DNA from 3 places in the Pseudoalteromonas sp. APM04 genome. Region 2 is predicted to be linked to each of the others. Evidence: predicted binding sites of a transcription regulator. Region 2 holds the regulator's gene; each other region holds the start of a gene.
The links. The regulator FliA, encoded in region 2, starts transcription of late flagellar genes. The targets are predictions, from matches to a motif close to CTAAAGNTNNNNNNNNNNNNGCCGATA.

Region 1 (6,682 bases), 360 kb from region 2:
GAGTATGAACACGCCGTCAGCTAAAGCTGAAGCGCAAAGACGCACTCATTATATGCATGCATTTTTAGAGCAGTTAAAGTCAGAGATTGGTGAGTAATATGAGCAACAAAACAATGCCTTTATTATCGGGGGTTGATCACTGCCACATAAACGTAAATAATCTTTCGAATGCAGTGACTTGGTATGAAAAAGTACTTGGTTTTAAAGTAGTTGAGGAGCTTGCGTTTTGGGACGAGACAGGCAAAGGGCCTTTAACACTCCAAGACCAAAATACCACAACACGCTTAGCATTGTTTGAAGGTGAAGTTCGCAGCAAAGGAATTGCGTTTGGTGCTACTGGAGAACAATTTATAGCGTGGCTTGCGCACTTCAAATCAATGGACATAAAAACAGTATTAGCCGACCACGGTGTTACGTTCTCAATATATTTTAAAGATGAAAGCGGTAATAGCCATGAAATAACATCTCATGATTATGAACATATCAAGATGTTTTACCCATCTGTTGAGCAGGGCTCGCACAGTGCTAAAAAGAGTTAACGCTCTTGATTGCTTTGCTTGATATTGAGTATTTCGTCTAGTTTATTAACTAATAAATCAATAATAGCTGGGTCAAAGTGGCTACCTGCTTGGTCTTTCATATGAGCAACTGCTTTCTCTACACTCCACGCGTCTTTATATGGGCGTTTAGATGTGAGTGCATCAAATACATCTGCAACAGCAACAATTCTACCTTCGATTGAAATTTCATCGCCTTTTAAACCGTAAGGGTAACCTGTTCCATCCCATTTTTCGTGATGCTCTATTGCCAATGTGTGCGCGAGTTGAAGCAATGGAGAAGATGAATTAGCTAAAATTTTTGCGCCAATTAAGGCATGCTCTTTCATGTGTTCAAATTCTTGCTCTGATAACTTTCCGGGCTTTAATAAAATTGCATCGGGAATACCTATTTTTCCAACATCATGCATAGGCGCTGCCTGATGCAGAAGCTCTGCTTGATTTTCTGACATGCCAATACCTAGCGCAAGAACTTTACTGTACTGGCTCATACGAACTATGTGCTCACCCGTATCGGTATCTTTATACTCTGCGGCACGCCCCAAGCGCTGAACTAAATCTATATGTGCTTGCTTTAATTGCTCGTCTTGTACCAAAGAAAGGTGTGTTTTAACACGCGCTCTTACAATAGCAGGGCTTATTGGCTTGGTTATGTAGTCGACCGCACCTAATTCAAACCCTTTATACTCATCGCTCTCGTCACCAAGGGCTGTGACAAAAATAATGGGGATGTGTGCGGTTTTTGGATTACGTTTAACGTGTTCACATACTTCAAACCCATTCATATGTGGCATCATTATGTCGAGTAAAATGAGTTTGGGTAATTCTTTTTCAAGCAATGTTAAGGCTGCTTCTCCCGATTTTGCAAAGGACAGTCGGTACTGATTGCCCAGTATTTCTCGCATAACCTTAAGGTTCGCAGGCTCATCATCAACAATTAAAACCCGAGGTCTGTGTGTAGCAAAAATCATTTATATACTCATATATCGTTTAGTTTGTTTATCAATGTGTCTAATTTGAGAATCGCATTTTCAAAATCAAATTCATCAAATGCATCAGCTATTGCGGCAATGTCATCTGAAAAGGGTTCACCTGAAAACGTTTGCAGGTTCGTCAATGCATTATCGTTTAATTCAGCGTTTTGTGCTGAGTCATAAAGTGCTTCACACAGCTGTGTTAATTCATCAATTGACACTACATTGTTTTTACTTTCAGGTTTATCAGTTTGATCACATTCTTTTGTCGTTAACAATTGAGAAATAACAGACAGTTCAGCTTTTATTGATTGTAAAATATTATCAACGTCCTCACCTTGTTTAATAGCTTGCTCTAGATTTGTTAAAAGTCTCATTAGTGCAATAAGACCAAGGTTTCCAGCAATCCCTTTTAAAGTGTGTATTAAACTATAGCTATTTTGAGTGTTTAGCTGAGGCTCGTTTATAAGTGTGTCGAAGCGTTTGTCATTGTCTTTAATAAATTTAGTGATTTCAGTCAGCTGTTTACACTTCGATCCCCATAACGCTAATCCTTTTTTAAAATCGATGTGTTTTGCATTTGGATCTGTTTGTGCTATTTCGAGCTTCTCTTCGTACTCTTTACGCTCGGTGATATCAATAAGCACGCCATCTATCCACTGAGCTTCGTCTTTATTATTAAAGTAAAAACTACCTTGGTCTAATAACCATAAAACTTTACCATTTCTATGACGAATTCTATATTCGATAGAATATTGGCGCTTTTCTTTAACTGCTGAAGTTACTGCATCTATTACTGCCTGTTGGTCAGTTTTTAAAATAAGGTCGTTAAACTCTAAGCAATGCTCAGTAAATTCATTTGATTGATAACCTGTTAACTCTAAAATACTTGGGCTTATGAATAACATACTCCAATTATCATCTAGCCTACATCTAAATACAGCACCCGGCATATTGTTTATTAAAGAACGGTATTTTTGCTCTTTTTCAACAAGGCTGCGTTGTAATTCACGTTGTTCGGTTAAATCAGTGATATAACCAACATAAAGTGGGGTTTGTCCTGGCTGGTTAACTTCACCAATGCCTATTCTAATAGGAAAAAGATGGCCTTCTTTGTGTTTTGCAAAAATTTCACGGTTTACACCGAGCACCTTGTTTGAGTTAACATCTTTTGCATTAGAGAGGTATTCATCGTGATGCTTAGCGAGCTTTTCATCCATTAACATTTTTATATTTTTGTTTTTTACTTCATGTTCTTGCCAGCCAAAAATATGTGTGGCTGAGGCATTAAAACTTAAAATATGCCCTCTGTGATCAATCGTTACTATGGCATCGATGGCTGTTTCGAGTATGGCATTCAGGCGAGACTCATCGGCAGACTTTTCTTCTAGCAACATTTTATAACGAACCATTCCGTTAATAACCGCCACGACGCTTGTAATAGCAACCGTTGCTGTAGCAACAGCAATTGCGACAAATGTAAGACCGGCGGATGCGTTAATATCATCGAATAGCAGTGGCGAAGTTGCAACAAAACGGGTTGCTGCCATGCCCATATAGTGCATTCCTGCAACAGCAAGGCCCAAAATAATTGCGCTTATGGTGCGGCTTTGTAGAGGCGTTAATGTAGGGAAAAATTTATCTAAGTTAAATCGACTATAAAGAGCAATAAAAGAAAGTGCTATTGCGACAAATATTGATAAAACAAACATAAGTGGGTCGTAGCGTAATAAAGGAGCCAACTCCATAGCGGCCATGCCGCTATAATGCATTGTGCCAATGCCTGCGCCTAATAATACAGAACATAAACCAAGTATTTTGAAGCTCGCTTTATTGTTAATTAAAATAGAAATTGCAAATAGGCAAGCAAAAAAAGCAGGAAGAAAAGACAATATAGTTATTGTTGGGTCGTATTTAATATTTGTGCAGAGCGAGAAGGCCAGCATACCGATAAAATGCATACTCCAAATACCGGCTGAAAATATAGCAGCGGCAGTAAACTTTGCTAGGCGTTCATAATTATGAAATTTTGTTTCTTTGGCTAAATCAATCAATCGGGTTGTAAAAAAAGAAGCAAATATTGCTATTAAAACAGATATAGATACTAAAAGAGGGTCGTAAACGCCGTTAACTACTAGGCTAGGGTCGTGGTCTGTAATAAAAAATGCAGATAGCATATTGGCTCAAAAATTAGTCTTTAGGTAGCCAGTTTAATATATTCATCATATAAATAAATACTTAATTAACTAGAGCGGTATAAAAAATGAGTTTGATTCAATTTTTTAACGTATAGTTTTCAAGTTATTATTTTTTATATTTATTTTGTCAAACTGATAGAGAAGCATTTTGCTATCATATGAATGACACAGATGATAACCAAAATAGGGTTGCATCAGGTTAGCGCATAAATATTTGTATTGAATACTTAAAATTAGGTCAATGAGAGAAAACAGTGTTTGATTACCAACTAAAAAAAAGTAAACGAAGAAAAACAGTCGCTATAAAGGTTCATGATCAATCTGTCACTGTATATGCCCCCCATTATGTTGCCCAAAAACAAATCGATAGCTGGTTACTTGAAAAGCAACCCTGGATTGAAGCACAATTAAAAAAGCAGCTTAATGCAGTCGATCTTAAGCAGTATCCCCTTATCCATAATAAAATTAAGATATTTTCTGACTGGGTTAAATTAAGTTTTTTAGAAAGCTCATTATCTGATATTCAAGAACACAATAATGTTTTGTTAGTAACACACTCTACTAGAGTAAAAAATTACAATGGTAAATACGAAAGTTTGATTAAACAGTATTTAGAAGAGAAGTTGGCGGCGTATATTGAAATGCGTATCAACTATTATTGCAAAATAATGAAAGAAGAATTGCCTCAAAAATTAAGTATTGCTATATATAAACGCCGTTGGGGGAGTTGCAACAGCAGGCGAGAACTAACTTTTAATTTACACCTAATAGGGGCTCCTCATGCCATGATTGATTATGTAATTGTGCATGAACTTGCTCATTTGCAGTATTTAAACCACAGTAAGGACTTTTGGGCTAGAGTAGAGGCATTTTTTCCTGATCATAAAATTGCATCAGATTGGCTAAAAGCAAACGGAACAAGTTTACAGTGGGTGTTTTAAGCTAATTTGAATATAGGAATATAGGAATATAGGAATATAGGAATATAGGAATATAGGAATATAGGAATATAGGAATATAGGAATATAGGAATATAGGAATATAGGAATATAGGAATATAGGAATATAGGAATATAGGAATATAGGAATATAGGAATATAGGAATATAGGAAAATAGGAAAATAGGAAAATAGGAAAATAGGAATATAGGAATATAGGAATATAGGAATATAGAAGAAGTGGTGGAGGGAGCTGGATTCGAACCAGCGAAGGCTGAGCCGTCAGATTTACAGTCTGATCCCTTTGGCCGCTCGGGAACCCCTCCACACTATTTTTGTTACATTTGGCCCCACTTAACTTAGCGGTAAGAAAAGTGGTGGAGGGAGCTGGATTCGAACCAGCGAAGGCTGAGCCGTCAGATTTACAGTCTGATCCCTTTGGCCGCTCGGGAACCCCTCCAATGCAACGGCGCTGATAATAGCAAAATGTGCCTTTAAGTAAAGAAAAAAGCTAAAGAAAATTTAAATAAAGCCGATAAATATTCATTACTCATTCCAATCGGCTAAAGTCTATGCAAATCGATGATTTGTTAATCACAGAGCAGCAATTAAGTACTCGGTTAAACCAAAGTGTACATGCAGACCGCCGTGGTGAATTTTCATTGCTGTTAGCAATGCTTTCACAAGATGCTTTAGATTTTAGTCAATTTCATTTACCTAAAAGTGAAATTGAAGATAACACAACTCAAGAAGCGCAGTTAAGAGAGCAATTAGGAGCAGGACCAAAGCAGCCATTAGCACCCAGTGAATTTAATATGCTAATTGGGCAGTTTAATGCACAGCGTTTGTCTTCGGTTGGTGAGAATAAAGGCATGGCCGATATAAAGCTAAATCAGTGTTTAAACCCTGAGCCCTTTTCGATTAGAGATGATGTAAACCACATACCCCTACCCATTATAGATAATTGTGAACTTGCTGTGCGCAGGCGTTTACAAAAAGACGAAATAGAAATAGATAATCCAAAAATGGATGTCGCAGGCTTTTATGACGTTCTAACAGACGTAAATCAGCGTGAACCATTACATTTGACGATGGCATAATTTATGATTTCATCAAATAGTGTCTAGTTACACTACCCATCACTGATTAAATTTTACGACTGCACCAAATCCGAATTGACTAAAAATTGATTTAATGTAAAAAAAGCATCCAAAAATTAAATGCAATTGCTATAATGGCTACAAATGGTATGACATGAATGCCGTTATCATTAAACCAAGGTAATTAGGAACGTAATGAAGAAAACATTCACGCTAAATCACGAGAAAATCAAATACCCTCGTATGGTTGATGCTGCAAAGCATGAAGTGAAAAAATATTTGAAAAGAGAGCGCAACAAAACTCTACCAGAAGATGCAGATTATTGGGCATTTGACTGTAAGTTTGGTAAAACGGTTGAAGATGCGCAAGTGGTTCATGTAGCTGAAATCAGCAACTGTATTAGCGATATTGAAAAGCAAGAATTGATGTCTTTTTACTTAGAAATATTGGCAAAACCTGCACAGCGTCAACAGCTAGACCTTGATAACGACGAGTAATAATTAGCGTTTGTGCATATCAAATTATTTAAATGGGCCATTGGCCCATTTTTTATGCCTATAGATTACCTTCAAGCTTTTTTCTTTTGAGCTAGCTCAAAGTATTTTACATCGTTTTAGGGCTTTAACTGTTGAATTGTTATTAACACTACTTTTTCCTTAAATATTAACCACTTAATTAATAGGGGTAGTACTAAACCTAAAAGTTATAGAGGAAGTTGTGTTTAATAAATTTACGAAGCTATGCATTAAATGTGAGTATTTAATTAGCAACGGAGTGAAGTAAATAATGTACTTCACTTAAAAAGAGGGGATTACGCGCTATGGCATTTTTTGTATTTTTTTGCGCTGCCACAAGGGCAATCATCATTCCTGCCAACTTTTATATCAGCGACTGGAAATATAATACCATCGAGA
Region 2 (6,682 bases):
CATGGTGATGAGTTAGCAATAAATCCAGGTCAAGTATTTGGGCCAATTAAAGGGGTTGAAACTAAAGACCCTGCTTTTGGGCTTGATGCGGTATGGATAAAACCAGATCAAAAAGACGAAGCACAATCGCTTGGCTATACCGTGGTAGATTCAGCTACAGTTGTGGCTACACACATTAGCCAGTTGCTTACTAACAGCGCAGCACTGCTGTTAGGTCACGAGGAAGTACAGAACTTATTAGATATGTTAGGTAAAAGCCACCCTCGCTTAGTTGAAGGTTTAGTCCCTGACGTATTACCGTTAACTGTGATAGTAAAAGTACTACAAAATCTACTTAATGAGGGCGTTGCAATTCGTGATATGCGCTCAATTGTACAAACCCTTGTTGAGTATGGGCCACGTAGCCAAGACCCTGATGTGCTAACGGCTGCAGTACGTATTTCATTACGTCGATTAATCGTTCAAGACGCTGTAGGCATGTCTTCAGAAATCCCTGTCATAACCTTGGCGCCTGAGTTGGAACAGATGTTGCATCAGTCACTACAAAATGCAGGCGACGAAGGTGCCGGTATAGAGCCAGGACTTGCAGAGCGACTTCAAGTGTCACTAAATGAAGCGCATCAAAATCAAGAAATGTCCGGTGAACCTTCAATATTGCTAACGTCGGGAATGTTACGCACTGTGTTATCTCGTTTTGTTAAGTACACCATCCCGGGTTTAAGGGTGATGTCTTATCAAGAGGTACCAGATGAAAGACAGATCAAGATAGTCAGCTCTGTTGGCCAACAATAAGATTTTAAAGGGGTTGAATCATGAAAATAAAACGTTTTTTTGCTAAAGATATGCGCACAGTACTTAAAGAAGTTAAAGACGAATTAGGTGTTGATGCGGTTATTATGTCAAATAAAAAACTAGCTAACGGTGTAGAAATTGTAGCAGCAGTAGATTATGACAAAGCAGCCCCTAAAAAAGAGCAAGCACTTAGCGCTCCAGCACAAAGCTCAACAAAAACACAGCCAGTGCATAATTTTGTAAAACCAGAGCCTCTTCGCGCTAAACCAGAGCCACAAGCGAAAGTAGCCGATAGTCTTCAGGCATTATTAGAGCGTCAAGCCCCACGCCCTCGTTCTGCAGAATTGGCTTCTATGTTTTCTCAATCAGGTATTGATACTACAGACAACTACCAAGAGCCAGTTCAAGAGCAGCGTCCTCGTCCTATATTCATTAATGAACGTCAAGCTTCAGCGCGTCCGCAAACACAAGCAGACAGCCTTGGATTTGATGATTTAGAAAGTGGTTTTGATGATCTTGACAGTCCAGTGACACCTCGCGAAGAAACTAAGCATACTGAAAGTGAGCAAATTTCGTCAATGCGTGACGAAATGAATGCCATTCGTCAATTGTTAGAACATCAAGTGTCAGGGCTTATGCAACAAGACATGGCAAGACGCGATCCTACTCGTGCATGCATGATTGATCGTTTAGTCGGTATGGGAATAGATAAAGATGTTGCTGAGCAAATGGCGTGCTTTGTACCTGACGATGTATCTCGCCAGCAAGGTTGGAAAGCACTTTTAACAATGGTTGAAGATCAGATGCAGACAACCAACAACGAGATTTTACGTCAAGGCGGTGTATACGCCTTAGTCGGCCCAACGGGTGTTGGCAAAACAACAACCGTTGCTAAATTAGCTGCGCTTGGCGCACAAAAATACGGTGCAGACAAAGTCGCTTTAATCACAACAGACACATACAGAATTGGTGCTTATGAGCAACTCGCCACTTATGGCCGAATTATAGGTTGTGGTGTAAAGCAAGTTAAAGATGCTAATGAATTAGCTGAAGTTTTATATCATTTACGAAATAAACGACTAGTATTAATTGATACTGCGGGTATGAGCCAACGCGACTTGCGCTTAACAGAGCAACTTAATACGCTAATGCGTAATCAGCGTGTTGATATTCGCAGTTATTTAGTGCTCAGCGCAACATCGCAAATACATGTGTTGCAAGAAACCGTTAGGCACTTTAAAAAAGTGCAGTTAAGTGGTTGTATATTCACCAAATTAGACGAATCTTTAAGTTTAGGTGAGATTATTAGTATAGCGATTCAAAATCGCCTTCCAATAGGGTATCTTACTAACGGTCAACGAGTACCAGAAGATATTCGAGTTGCAAATGCTGAAAAACTAGTTAAAAAGGCTGAGCAACTCTATTTAAAAAGAGCAAAAGTACAACATTCAAGGCACCAAGCAGTGGCGCCAAGCACAGTAGGGATGTATGATTAACACAGTATTAGATCAAGCAAGTGGCCTGCGCAAAATGAGTCAAAACAATAACAACGGCGTAAAAGTTATCGCTGTCACTGGCGGTAAAGGTGGAGTAGGAAAAACAAATGTTTCTCTGAATACTGCAATTGCATTAGGCCAGCAAGGTAACAGAGTGTTGGTTCTTGATGCCGATTTAGGCTTAGCAAACTGTGACGTTATGCTAGGACTACGTGTTGAACGTAACTTATCACATGTTTTATCTGGTGAATGTGAACTTGATGAAATTTTAGTTGAAGGCCCCGCAGGTATAAAGATTGTACCCGCAACGTCAGGCTCTCAAAGTATGGTTGAATTATCGCCTTCAGAGCACGCGGGACTTATACGGGCTTTTAGTGAATTAAATACAGAATTTGATATTTTAATTGTCGATACAGCCGCAGGTATTTCAGACATGGTGCTGAGTTTTTCTCGCGCGGCACAAGACGTCATGGTTGTTGTATGCGACGAGCCCACATCGATTACAGATGCTTACGCGCTCATTAAAGTGTTGAGTCGCGAGCATGGTGTATACAAATTTAAAATTGTTGCAAATATGGTCCGTAGTATGCGTGAAGGGCAAGAGTTATTTGCTAAACTTTCCAAAGTGACCGATCGTTTTTTAGATGTATCAATGGACCTGGTCGCAACGGTTCCCTACGACGAAAATATGCGCAAAGCAACGCGTCGCCAAAAAGTTATTGTAGAGCTTTTTCCTAATTCGCCGGCGGCACTTGCTTTTCAAGCGTTAGCAACAAAAGCAGTTAAATGGCCAATACCTAATCAACCATCAGGTCATCTGGAGTTTTTCATAGAGAAACTAGTAAACGGCTAATTATGACAACATTGGTGAATAAAGTTATGGGATATCAATCAGCACAAAACTTAAATGTGATTGTTGAAAAACATGCATCACTTGTCAAAAAAGTGGCATGTCATCTTATAGCGCGTTTACCAGCCAGCGTGCAGCTGGACGATTTAATACAATCAGGAATGATAGGTCTGATTGAAGCATCTAAAAGTTTTGATGCAACCAAAGGGGCTAGCTTTGAAACTTTTGCGGGGATTCGTATTCGTGGGGCAATGCTTGACGAGATGCGACGTGGCGATTGGGCACCCCGTTCAGTACATCGTAAAAGCCGTTTGGTGGCCGAAACAATTGCTTTTTTAGAAAAAAGCTTAAACCGTGAGCCAACAGATATAGAAGTTGCTGAAAAACTTGAAATTTCGTTAAATGAGTACCATCATATCTTAAACGATGTAAATGCAAGTAAAGTACTCGGTATTGAAGACCTTGGTGTTGATGAAGATGCCATCAGTCCAGTGGGCCAAGATTTAGCGCTAGACAAACCGTTTAATAATGTTAAAAATGAGCGGTTTAACGAGTCTCTATTAGGTGCAATAAAATCTTTACCAGAACGTGATGCAATGGTGCTGTCTTTGTACTATAACGATGAAATGAATTTAAAAGAAATAGGGCATATACTCGATGTAAGTGAATCGCGTGTAAGTCAAATACATGGTCAGGCGATGATTAAGCTTAAAGCTAAAATCAATGACTGGATAAATTAGTAGTAAGTAAACAAGGTTAAGACCTCACTGGGGGATGTTTTGGATAAAAACATGAAAATTCTGGTTGTTGACGATTTTTCAACAATGAGACGTATTATTAAAAATCTGTTGCGTGACTTAGGTTTCACTAATGTTCAAGAAGCAGACGATGGGTCAACCGCTTTGCCAATGCTACAAAATCAAGTATTTGATTTTGTTGTTACCGATTGGAATATGCCAGGAATGCAGGGTATAGACCTACTAAGAGCAATACGTGCGGATGATAAGCTTAAACACATTCCAGTATTGATGGTAACGGCTGAAGCTAAAAAAGAACAAATTATAGCGGCAGCACAGGCAGGTGTTAATGGTTATATCGTTAAGCCATTTACTGCTGGAACACTCAAAACTAAATTAGAAAAAGTATTTGAACGTTTAGGCTAATGATAGGGGGAGAGGCTTATGTCAGCACTTGCTGCGCCTCAAATAACTTTAGAACAAGCTCGTCAGCTCGTTGTTTTTCTAGAAAACGGTGAGCAAGACAAAGCCAATCAGTTAATTTTAGATACCGCTTCTAAGGAGCAATCTGAAATATTTGCTGAGGTTGGAAAGTTAACCCGTCAATTGCATGAAGCTTTAAAAAGCTTTGAGCTAGACACTCGCTTATCTGACTTAACTACCGATGCTATTCCAGATGCAAAAAAACGGCTCAATTATGTTATAGAAATGACAGAAAATGCCGCGAATAAAACAATGGATGCTGTTGAGGCTAGCCTACCAATTGCTCAACAGTTGGCAGACGAAATATCTCATATCAAACCGACATGGGATCGCCTAATGAATCGAGAGATTGAGTTAGGGGAGTTTAAATCGTTATGCCACAGCATTGATAAGTTTATGAACAATTCTCATCATAAAACCGATGAGCTGCAAAGTTTGATGACTAATGTACTTATGGCACAAGACTATCAAGATTTAACCGGACAAGTTATTCGCCGAGTTATTGAGCTTGTTAGAGAAGTTGAAGAAAGCTTAATTCATCTTTTGACAGCCTTCGCTGATCAAAGCGAAAGTAAAGCCGAAAAAATAGAACAACAAAAAACAAATGAACCATTAGACGAACAAACTTTAGCAGGTCCAGAAGGCCCTATTATTGATAAAGAATCACGTAATGATGTTGTATCTGATCAAGATGAAGTCGATGATCTTTTATCAAGTTTGGGCTTCTAAGAGGAGAGTAACTGCATGTTTGAAGTCGATGAAGATATTTTACAAGACTTTCTTGTAGAGGCAGGAGAAATCCTAGAGCTTTTATCTGAACAGTTAGTTGAGCTGGAAAACAATCCAGAGGACACCGAATTACTCAATGCCATATTTAGAGGGTTTCACACTGTAAAAGGTGGTGCTGGGTTTTTAGCTATGACCGAGCTCGTTGACGCATGTCATGGCGCAGAGAATGTGTTCGACCTGCTTAGGCAAGGCGTACGAACGGTTAATTCGGAGTTGATGGACGTAATTTTACAAGCTCTCGATACGATTAACGAGATGTTTGCTACCATTCAAAATCGTGACAAACCAGAACCCGCTGATCCCGAACTTCTTGAAACCCTTCATAAACTAGGTTTACCTCCAACAGAAGAAGAGCTTGCTGGTGACTCACCAGTTGATTCAACTGAAGAACCTCAAGCCGAGGTTATTGATGCCCCAGTTGCCGAGGAAGCCTCAGGAACTGATGAAGAAGATCCGTTTGCATTTGACGAGCTATTTAGCGGTGGAACAGTTGAACAAAGCGATGATGAAACTCAGATTGACGAAATAACAGAAGATGAATTTGAAAACTTACTAGACGAATTACATGGAAAAGGTCAAAGCCCTGTAGCTGAAAGCGCGTCCAGTAGTAGTGATGTCAGTGGAGACATTACAGATGATGAGTTTGACAACTTACTTGATGAACTTCATGGCGTTGGAAGCTTTGGTGCTGTTGCGGCCAGTGAGCCTGTAAAAGAGCAAACAGCAAGTAATAATTCTGCAGAAAGCTCTGCAACGCCTTCAACACGTTCACCTGCAAGTGATTCTAGCGATGATGAAATTAGCGATGATGAGTTTGAAGCATTGCTTGACGAACTTCATGGATCAGGTGCCCCTAAATCAATAGAGAGCCCTGCAGCTTCAGAGCCGAAGCCCGCTGCTAAACCTGTGGCTAAGGTAAGTGAGCCTGTCAAAAAGCCTGAACCTGTAAAAGCCGCTGCGCCAAAACCAGTGCAAAAGCCTGCAGAAAAAGCAGCTCCAGCGCCTGCAGCTGTGAAAAAGCCAGCTCCTCCGCAAGCAGAAACAACAGTCCGAGTTGACACAAAACGCCTAGACCAAATAATGAATATGGTGGGTGAGCTTGTACTTGTTCGTAACAGATTGGTAAGTTTAGCCACTAACTCAGAAAGTGAAGCAATGGGCAAAGCCATTTCTAACTTAGATGTTGTGACGGCTGATATCCAAGGCGCAGTAATGCAAACGCGAATGCAGCCAATTAAAAAGGTATTTGGCCGCTTCCCTCGCGTTGTTCGTGACTTAGCACGAAGCTTAAATAAAGATATTAGTTTACAGCTTGTTGGTGAAGAAACTGATTTAGATAAAAACTTGGTTGAGGCACTTGCAGACCCGCTTGTTCACTTAGTTAGAAACTCAGTTGACCACGGAATAGAGATGCCAGCAGCTCGTGAAGCAGCAGGCAAACCTCGGACGGGTAATGTTACACTTTCAGCGTCTCAAGAGGGAGACCATATTTTGCTTACCATCAAAGATGATGGTGCGGGTATGGATGCTGAAAA
Region 3 (6,682 bases), 650 kb from region 2:
AAACAATAAGTGTTGTTCTCTTTACAATAACAATCATCTGTGTGGACACTACGAACAAATAAGTTCTAAATCGTATAAGGAGGTGATCCAGCCCCAGGTTCCCCTAGGGCTACCTTGTTACGACTTCACCCCAGTCATGAATCACTCCGTGGTAAACGTCCTCCCGAGGGTTAGACTATCTACTTCTGGAGCAACCCACTCCCATGGTGTGACGGGCGGTGTGTACAAGGCCCGGGAACGTATTCACCGCGTCATTCTGATACGCGATTACTAGCGATTCCGACTTCATGGAGTCGAGTTGCAGACTCCAATCCGGACTACGACGCACTTTAAGTGATTCGCTTACCTTCGCAGGTTCGCAGCACTCTGTATGCGCCATTGTAGCACGTGTGTAGCCCTACACGTAAGGGCCATGATGACTTGACGTCGTCCCCACCTTCCTCCGGTTTATCACCGGCAGTCTCCTTAGAGTTCTCAGCATTACCTGCTAGCAACTAAGGATAGGGGTTGCGCTCGTTGCGGGACTTAACCCAACATCTCACAACACGAGCTGACGACAGCCATGCAGCACCTGTATCAGAGTTCCCGAAGGCACCAATCTATCTCTAGAAAGTTCTCTGTATGTCAAGTGTAGGTAAGGTTCTTCGCGTTGCATCGAATTAAACCACATGCTCCACCGCTTGTGCGGGCCCCCGTCAATTCATTTGAGTTTTAACCTTGCGGCCGTACTCCCCAGGCGGTCTACTTAATGCGTTAGCTTTGAAAAACAGAACCGAGGTTCCGAGCTTCTAGTAGACATCGTTTACGGCGTGGACTACCGGGGTATCTAATCCCGTTTGCTCCCCACGCTTTCGTACATGAGCGTCAGTGTTGACCCAGGTGGCTGCCTTCGCCATCGGTATTCCTTCAGATCTCTACGCATTTCACCGCTACACCTGAAATTCTACCACCCTCTATCACACTCTAGTTTGCCAGTTCGAAATGCAGTTCCCAGGTTGAGCCCGGGGCTTTCACATCTCGCTTAACAAACCGCCTGCGTACGCTTTACGCCCAGTAATTCCGATTAACGCTCGCACCCTCCGTATTACCGCGGCTGCTGGCACGGAGTTAGCCGGTGCTTCTTCTGTCAGTAACGTCACAGATATGAGGTATTAACTCACACCCTTTCCTCCTGACTGAAAGTGCTTTACAACCCGAAGGCCTTCTTCACACACGCGGCATGGCTGCATCAGGCTTTCGCCCATTGTGCAATATTCCCCACTGCTGCCTCCCGTAGGAGTCTGGACCGTGTCTCAGTTCCAGTGTGGCTGATCATCCTCTCAAACCAGCTAGGGATCGTTGCCTTGGTGAGCCATTACCTCACCAACTAGCTAATCCCACTTGGGCCAATCTAAAGGCGAGAGCCGAAGCCCCCTTTGGTCCGTAGACATTATGCGGTATTAGCAGTCGTTTCCAACTGTTGTCCCCCACCTCAAGGCATGTTCCCAAGCATTACTCACCCGTCCGCCGCTCGTCAGCAAAGTAGCAAGCTACTTTCTGTTACCGCTCGACTTGCATGTGTTAGGCCTGCCGCCAGCGTTCAATCTGAGCCATGATCAAACTCTTCAATTAAAAAGTTTTGTGTCTTTCGACAGCTCAATGAATTCTGAATTTATTTAATATCTTTCGATATTGAATTGACTGTGCTGAATAACTACCTAAGTAATTATTCTGTTGGTCACTCAGTTTCAATTGAGACTCTAATTTGTTTGCCTCACTTAGCGAACTAAGCTTGGCTGTTAGAACTCAATCTGTACGAGTGCCCACACAGATGATTGCTTTATATTGTTAAAGAACGTTGCGACGCTGTCGCTAGGGATGCGTATAATACACCCTTTATTTTTCGAGTCAACACTTTGTTTTAAACTTTCTTACGACAATTTAAAACCAAAGTTTTACTTAACTCTCTGAGCCGCTAACACTTTGCTATGCTTCAGCGTTTCCCGTCTCAGTGGGGTCGCATTATAGGGAGATCCGAAAACAGATCAACCCTTTTTTTAGATCTTTTTACTGTTCGAACAAAATTAGAACAAAACCACAAAAAACCATGTTAAAACACGCTTAAATTGATGTTTTTTTACACTGTTTTTTATAATTTCATATAAATATCATTGCTAAGTTCGTTTAAGACGTTAAGATAGCAAGTTCACAATGTTAAATTAATGTTTATTTCCTGTTTATTGGTAGATCTAAAATGAAATTACCCGATCAAAAATCTTTTATCTTTTCTGTTGTTATTGCTGTAGTTGGTTTTGTTATTGTTAAGTTCGCCCTTGGAAGCTTAGAACTTGACCCTGCAATTGTATTTGCTGTTGGCTTATTAATAGGTGGGCTAGTTATTGCTGCTATGTCTTCTGACGTTTTAGAAGAGGCTGAAGTAAAAACTAAAACACTTTACGTTGGTAACCTTCCTTACCGTGCAAACGAAGGTGTTGTTCGTGCTTTGTTTGAAGAGCAAGGTAAAGTATTCAACGTTCGTCTATTAAAGGATAAAAATACAGGCAAACGTCGTGGCTTTGGTTTTGTTGAAATGGCGCAAGCTGATGCAGACAATGCTATTGCTAACTTGAACGATAGTGAGTTCCAACAACGTACTTTAAAAGTTCGTGAAGCAAAACAAAAACAAGAAGATGATTCTAATACGCTTCGAGCTCAGGCGGATCAATCAGTTTAACTAGCTTAACCGCAAGTTTATCGCTGATCACATTAGCCGTTGCATAGTATTGCAATGGCTTTTTTATGCCAGGTATATTTTGTGCTAATAAACCTGACTCAGTTAATAGATAAATAACCCTATTTGCTATTGCTGCACCAGAATCCACCAGCTGAATGCTATTTTTAAAGTGCTCACTAATCTGCTTTGTAAGTATCGGAAAGTGAGTACACCCCAATACAAGCACATCTGTTTGCTTTTCAATACTCAAGCCTTCAAGTACAGCATGTAATTTATTTGTATCTAAATAGCCATTAAAGAAAAGTAATTCAGCAACGTTTACCAACTCAACACTGCTATATAAGTTAACAGTTACATTACTAGCGTGCTGCGCTATTAACTTATTTGTATATGAGCTCGCTATTGTTGCAGGTGTTGCCAGTAAAGCAATGTGATTTGAACGTGTTAATTCTGCGGCGGGCTTGATTGCTGGTACAACACCAACTATGGGTATATCTGTAATTTTGCGTACAGCACTTAATGCCGATGTGGATGCCGTGTTGCATGCTATTACAATTAAATCGACGTTTAGCTTATTTAACTTAATGAAATGAATGAGCGAACACAAACGATTAATAATTGTTTGTTGTGTTTGAGCTCCATAAGGTAAGAAAGCATTATCCATAAAATAGCTATATTGAGCATTCGGGATACGTTGCTTTATATGATCAAGTACTGTTGTGCCACCAATCCCTGAATCAAAAACCATTATATGCGCTGACAAACGACCGTTCCTATTATTAGATTAGAACGGCAGTTTGCCATGTGATTTTTGCAAAAGAAAGTAGTTTAATGTTGAGGTTAAACTTCCTCTGCTGTTTGCTTTGTCGCGCTATTTAACTTATTAAGGTTTTCAAACATAGCTTTTGTGTAATCAACCAGTTTATCGATCTCACTTTGATCTTCATTAAGCCACTGCATAATGCCTGATAACTGATTTTGAATACCTAGCTCGGTTGCTTTAGAAAATGCCTCTCGGAGGTCATCATTAAAAGGCGCTACTTTATCTGCAATTACTTTTTCTGGAGCCGGTTTATTTTCTTCGTAACCCTTTATTGCAGCAACTGTTTTGGTTTGGCGTAAATCCATTGAAAATGCGACAAGTTGTTCATTGCCTAAACTAAGCTCTTGCGCTTCTTCGAATGCCTGCTCTAAATCGCCGCTAAAAAAGGTCTTACTTACGTTTTGTAGGTTTTCCATTAACTCATTAATTGCTTCTTGCTCTTTATCATTAAGGTCGCCGTTAACTGACATTGAAAATGAAAGCTCTCTCGATTGTGATGATTCACTTACGAATGCCTCCCCTCCCTTACCACGCTGATAGCTACTAGCAGACTGAGATTTAAACGCATCGGCAAAACTTATCGTTACTTCATCACCTTCTGCGGTTGTGAAACTGTACTGAGCATTATTACTTAAACTTGCGTATTGTGCTTGAGTTACCCCCACACTAGCGGGCATTGGGTTGAACAAGTTATCTTCAAACTTATTAAGGCCATCAAAAATACCTTCTTTTGATTTGTTGATTCCCTCTTGGGTTTCATCGTTCAGAACGCCGGATTCTTTTAACTCATCAACAGCGTCATCAATACCTATTTGCACCCCCTTACGGGCATCACTTAGCATACCTTTTAATTTATCGTCATCGGCACCATCAGCTTTTGCTTTATTAACGGCGCCGGTGACAAAGTCGAGTACATTTTTAACTATTGCTTCAAAATCAAAAAGGGGCTTATCTGCTTTTTTTTCTTGGACTGGCAAACCAAGCTGCTCTGCCATTTTATCACCTAAAACTTTAGCAGCTAATTCTTTACCTCGTTGCTGATAGCTGTCTTGCGGAGACGCGATGGTAGGTTGTTGTACGTCAGCTTTGTTGTTGAATTTGTTTATGTTCTGGCTTGGTATAAAGCCATAATTGCCTATTTTCATGAATCGTCTCCTGAGCATGCGTAGTTTGTTATCGGCCAGGGCATAAAAAACTAAAGTAAACCGTGCAAAAAAACATCATTTATTCTTGCCAAAACTAGACAAATGCGAACCGCTCCCTACAATAGCGCCGATAAACAGATCTTAGATAAGGTAGTAACGCGAATGGCAGTTATTAAAATAGATACCACACAGTACCAAGCGCAGTTAAGTGAAAAAGAACAGCGTATAACTTCACAGTTTCAACGTTTTGGTGTGGAGCAGCTAGAAGTATTTAGCTCGGAGCCAATTAACTACCGCCAACGTGCCGAATTTAGAGTATGGCATGATGGAGACGATCTGTTTCATATAATGTTTGATCAGCAAACTAAAGAAAAAATACGCGTTGATACGTTTGACCCTGCGGCACCGCTTGTTAGTGAAATCATGCAGGTGATGATTGAAAACCTTAAACCATGCGAGGTTTTACGCCGGAAGCTATTTCAAATAGATTACCTGTCTACACTCAGTGGTGAAATTTTAGTGAGCTTGCTTTATCACAAGCCGCTTGATGATGAATGGCTACGTGAAATTAAGTCACTAAAGGCAAAACTGAGTGAAAAATATAAAATAGATTTTATTGGCCGAGCACGTAAGCAGAAAGAAGTGCTAGGTGATGACTTTGTAACAGAGCAATTAACTGTAAATGGCCAAGAACTAATTTACCAACAAGTAGAAAATAGCTTTACGCAACCTAATGCAAAAGTAAATATAAGTATGCTTGAGTGGGCACAAGATTTATGTAAACCACTTAAAAATGATTTACTAGAGCTTTACTGCGGTAATGGTAACTTTTCTATTGCGCTAGCGGGATCTTTTAATAAAGTACTCGCAACTGAAATATCTAAATCGTCTGTTCACTCTGCTCAATATAATATTGCCAAAAACAATGTAGACAACCTAGATATTATTCGTATGTCGAGCGAAGAGTTTACTCAAGCAATGAATGGCGAACGTACTTTTTCTCGTTTAGACGGTATTGACCTTAAAAGCTATGACTGCCAAACCATATTAGTCGACCCGCCACGCGCTGGTATGGATGAGTTAACCTGTGATTTAGTGGCTAATTACGAAAACATAATTTATATATCGTGTAATCCTGACACACTGGAACGCGATTTAGATCATTTAACGCGTTCGCATAACGTTAAGCGCTTTGCGATATTTGATCAGTTCCCTTATACACATCACATAGAGTCGGGTGTTTTCTTACAGCGTAAATAACCAACCCAAATTAAAGTGCCAGTGCTTTTATAAGTGCTGGTATTTGCTCTTCACTAAATACTTGAACTCCATTCTTTATTAATAATGCTGCAGTTAAACCTAGACCTTCGATTTTTATTCCGCGATGCTTTCCATCATATATTGTATTTCGTCCGCAAGAAGGGCTCGATTCTTTAAGTAAAGCAAAATGAACTTTATATTTTTTACAAAGTTCTAGCGCTATATTAGCCCCAGTTTGAAATTGCTCTGTTACATCTTCGCCTGAATTAGTAATTACTTTCCCCTGTATTATTTCAGCAGGAGCTCTAGGAGTAGATAGCCCACCAGCCACTTCAGGACAAAAGGATATTATTTTCTTATTACTTTGCCATACCCGTAATTGTGGATGCTGTAATGTTTGTCCTTTCCCATCATAACGAACAGGCTGCCCTAGCAAGCAACTCGATACTAATATTTTTTTCATTGCTACATCCTTATAAAGCAAAAAAGCTCCCTAAGGAGCTTTTTTGATTTTAGCTAAACTTACTTGTTAGCTAAGTAATTAATTAATTTACTGATATCTTCAGGAGCTGTAACACCCGATTCACGGCCTAAGTTTAATTTATACTTACCGTTTACGATAAATGTGGGTACACCACGAAGAGCACCTTTTTCTTTAAAGTATTCTTGATCACGTTTCATCTTAGAACTTAATGTACGAACCGAAAAGCTTTTAAATAACTTATCAAACTTATCGCCATC

Region 1: the regulator FliA is predicted to act here: its motif matches at 5,179-5,205, upstream of MTP24_RS06240 (VC2046/SO_2500 family protein).
Region 3: the regulator FliA is predicted to act here: its motif matches at 4,711-4,737, upstream of MTP24_RS01435 (DUF5610 domain-containing protein).

What each region holds. Positions count from the first base shown of each region.
Region 1 covers NZ_CP094441.1:1,302,111-1,308,792, forward strand. The annotation lists gene MTP24_RS06205 (HD domain-containing protein) at 1-97, shown strand, start outside; gene MTP24_RS06210 (VOC family protein) at 99-539, shown strand; gene MTP24_RS06215 (two-component system response regulator) at 536-1,528, opposite strand; gene MTP24_RS06220 (MHYT domain-containing protein) at 1,537-3,708, opposite strand; gene MTP24_RS06225 (SprT family zinc-dependent metalloprotease) at 3,984-4,670, shown strand; tRNA gene MTP24_RS06230 (tRNA-Tyr) at 4,909-4,993, opposite strand; tRNA gene MTP24_RS06235 (tRNA-Tyr) at 5,043-5,127, opposite strand; gene MTP24_RS06240 (VC2046/SO_2500 family protein) at 5,240-5,767, shown strand; gene MTP24_RS06245 (DUF6172 family protein) at 5,963-6,265, shown strand; gene MTP24_RS06250 (YchJ family metal-binding protein) at 6,580-6,682, opposite strand, start outside.
Region 2 covers NZ_CP094441.1:946,189-952,870, forward strand. The annotation lists gene flhA (flagellar biosynthesis protein FlhA) at 1-792, shown strand, start outside; gene flhF (flagellar biosynthesis protein FlhF) at 813-2,288, shown strand; gene MTP24_RS04470 (MinD/ParA family protein) at 2,281-3,141, shown strand; gene MTP24_RS04475 (RNA polymerase sigma factor FliA) at 3,168-3,878, shown strand; gene cheY (chemotaxis response regulator CheY) at 3,918-4,301, shown strand; gene MTP24_RS04485 (protein phosphatase CheZ) at 4,320-5,087, shown strand; gene MTP24_RS04490 (chemotaxis protein CheA) at 5,103-6,682, shown strand, end outside.
Region 3 covers NZ_CP094441.1:292,083-298,764, reverse strand. The annotation lists rRNA gene MTP24_RS01450 (16S ribosomal RNA) at 76-1,611, opposite strand; gene MTP24_RS01445 (RNA-binding protein) at 2,234-2,713, shown strand; gene murI (glutamate racemase) at 2,676-3,476, opposite strand; gene MTP24_RS01435 (DUF5610 domain-containing protein) at 3,554-4,681, opposite strand; gene trmA (tRNA (uridine(54)-C5)-methyltransferase TrmA) at 4,844-5,941, shown strand; gene MTP24_RS01425 (DUF523 domain-containing protein) at 5,952-6,404, opposite strand; gene MTP24_RS01420 (thiol:disulfide interchange protein DsbA/DsbL) at 6,464-6,682, opposite strand, start outside.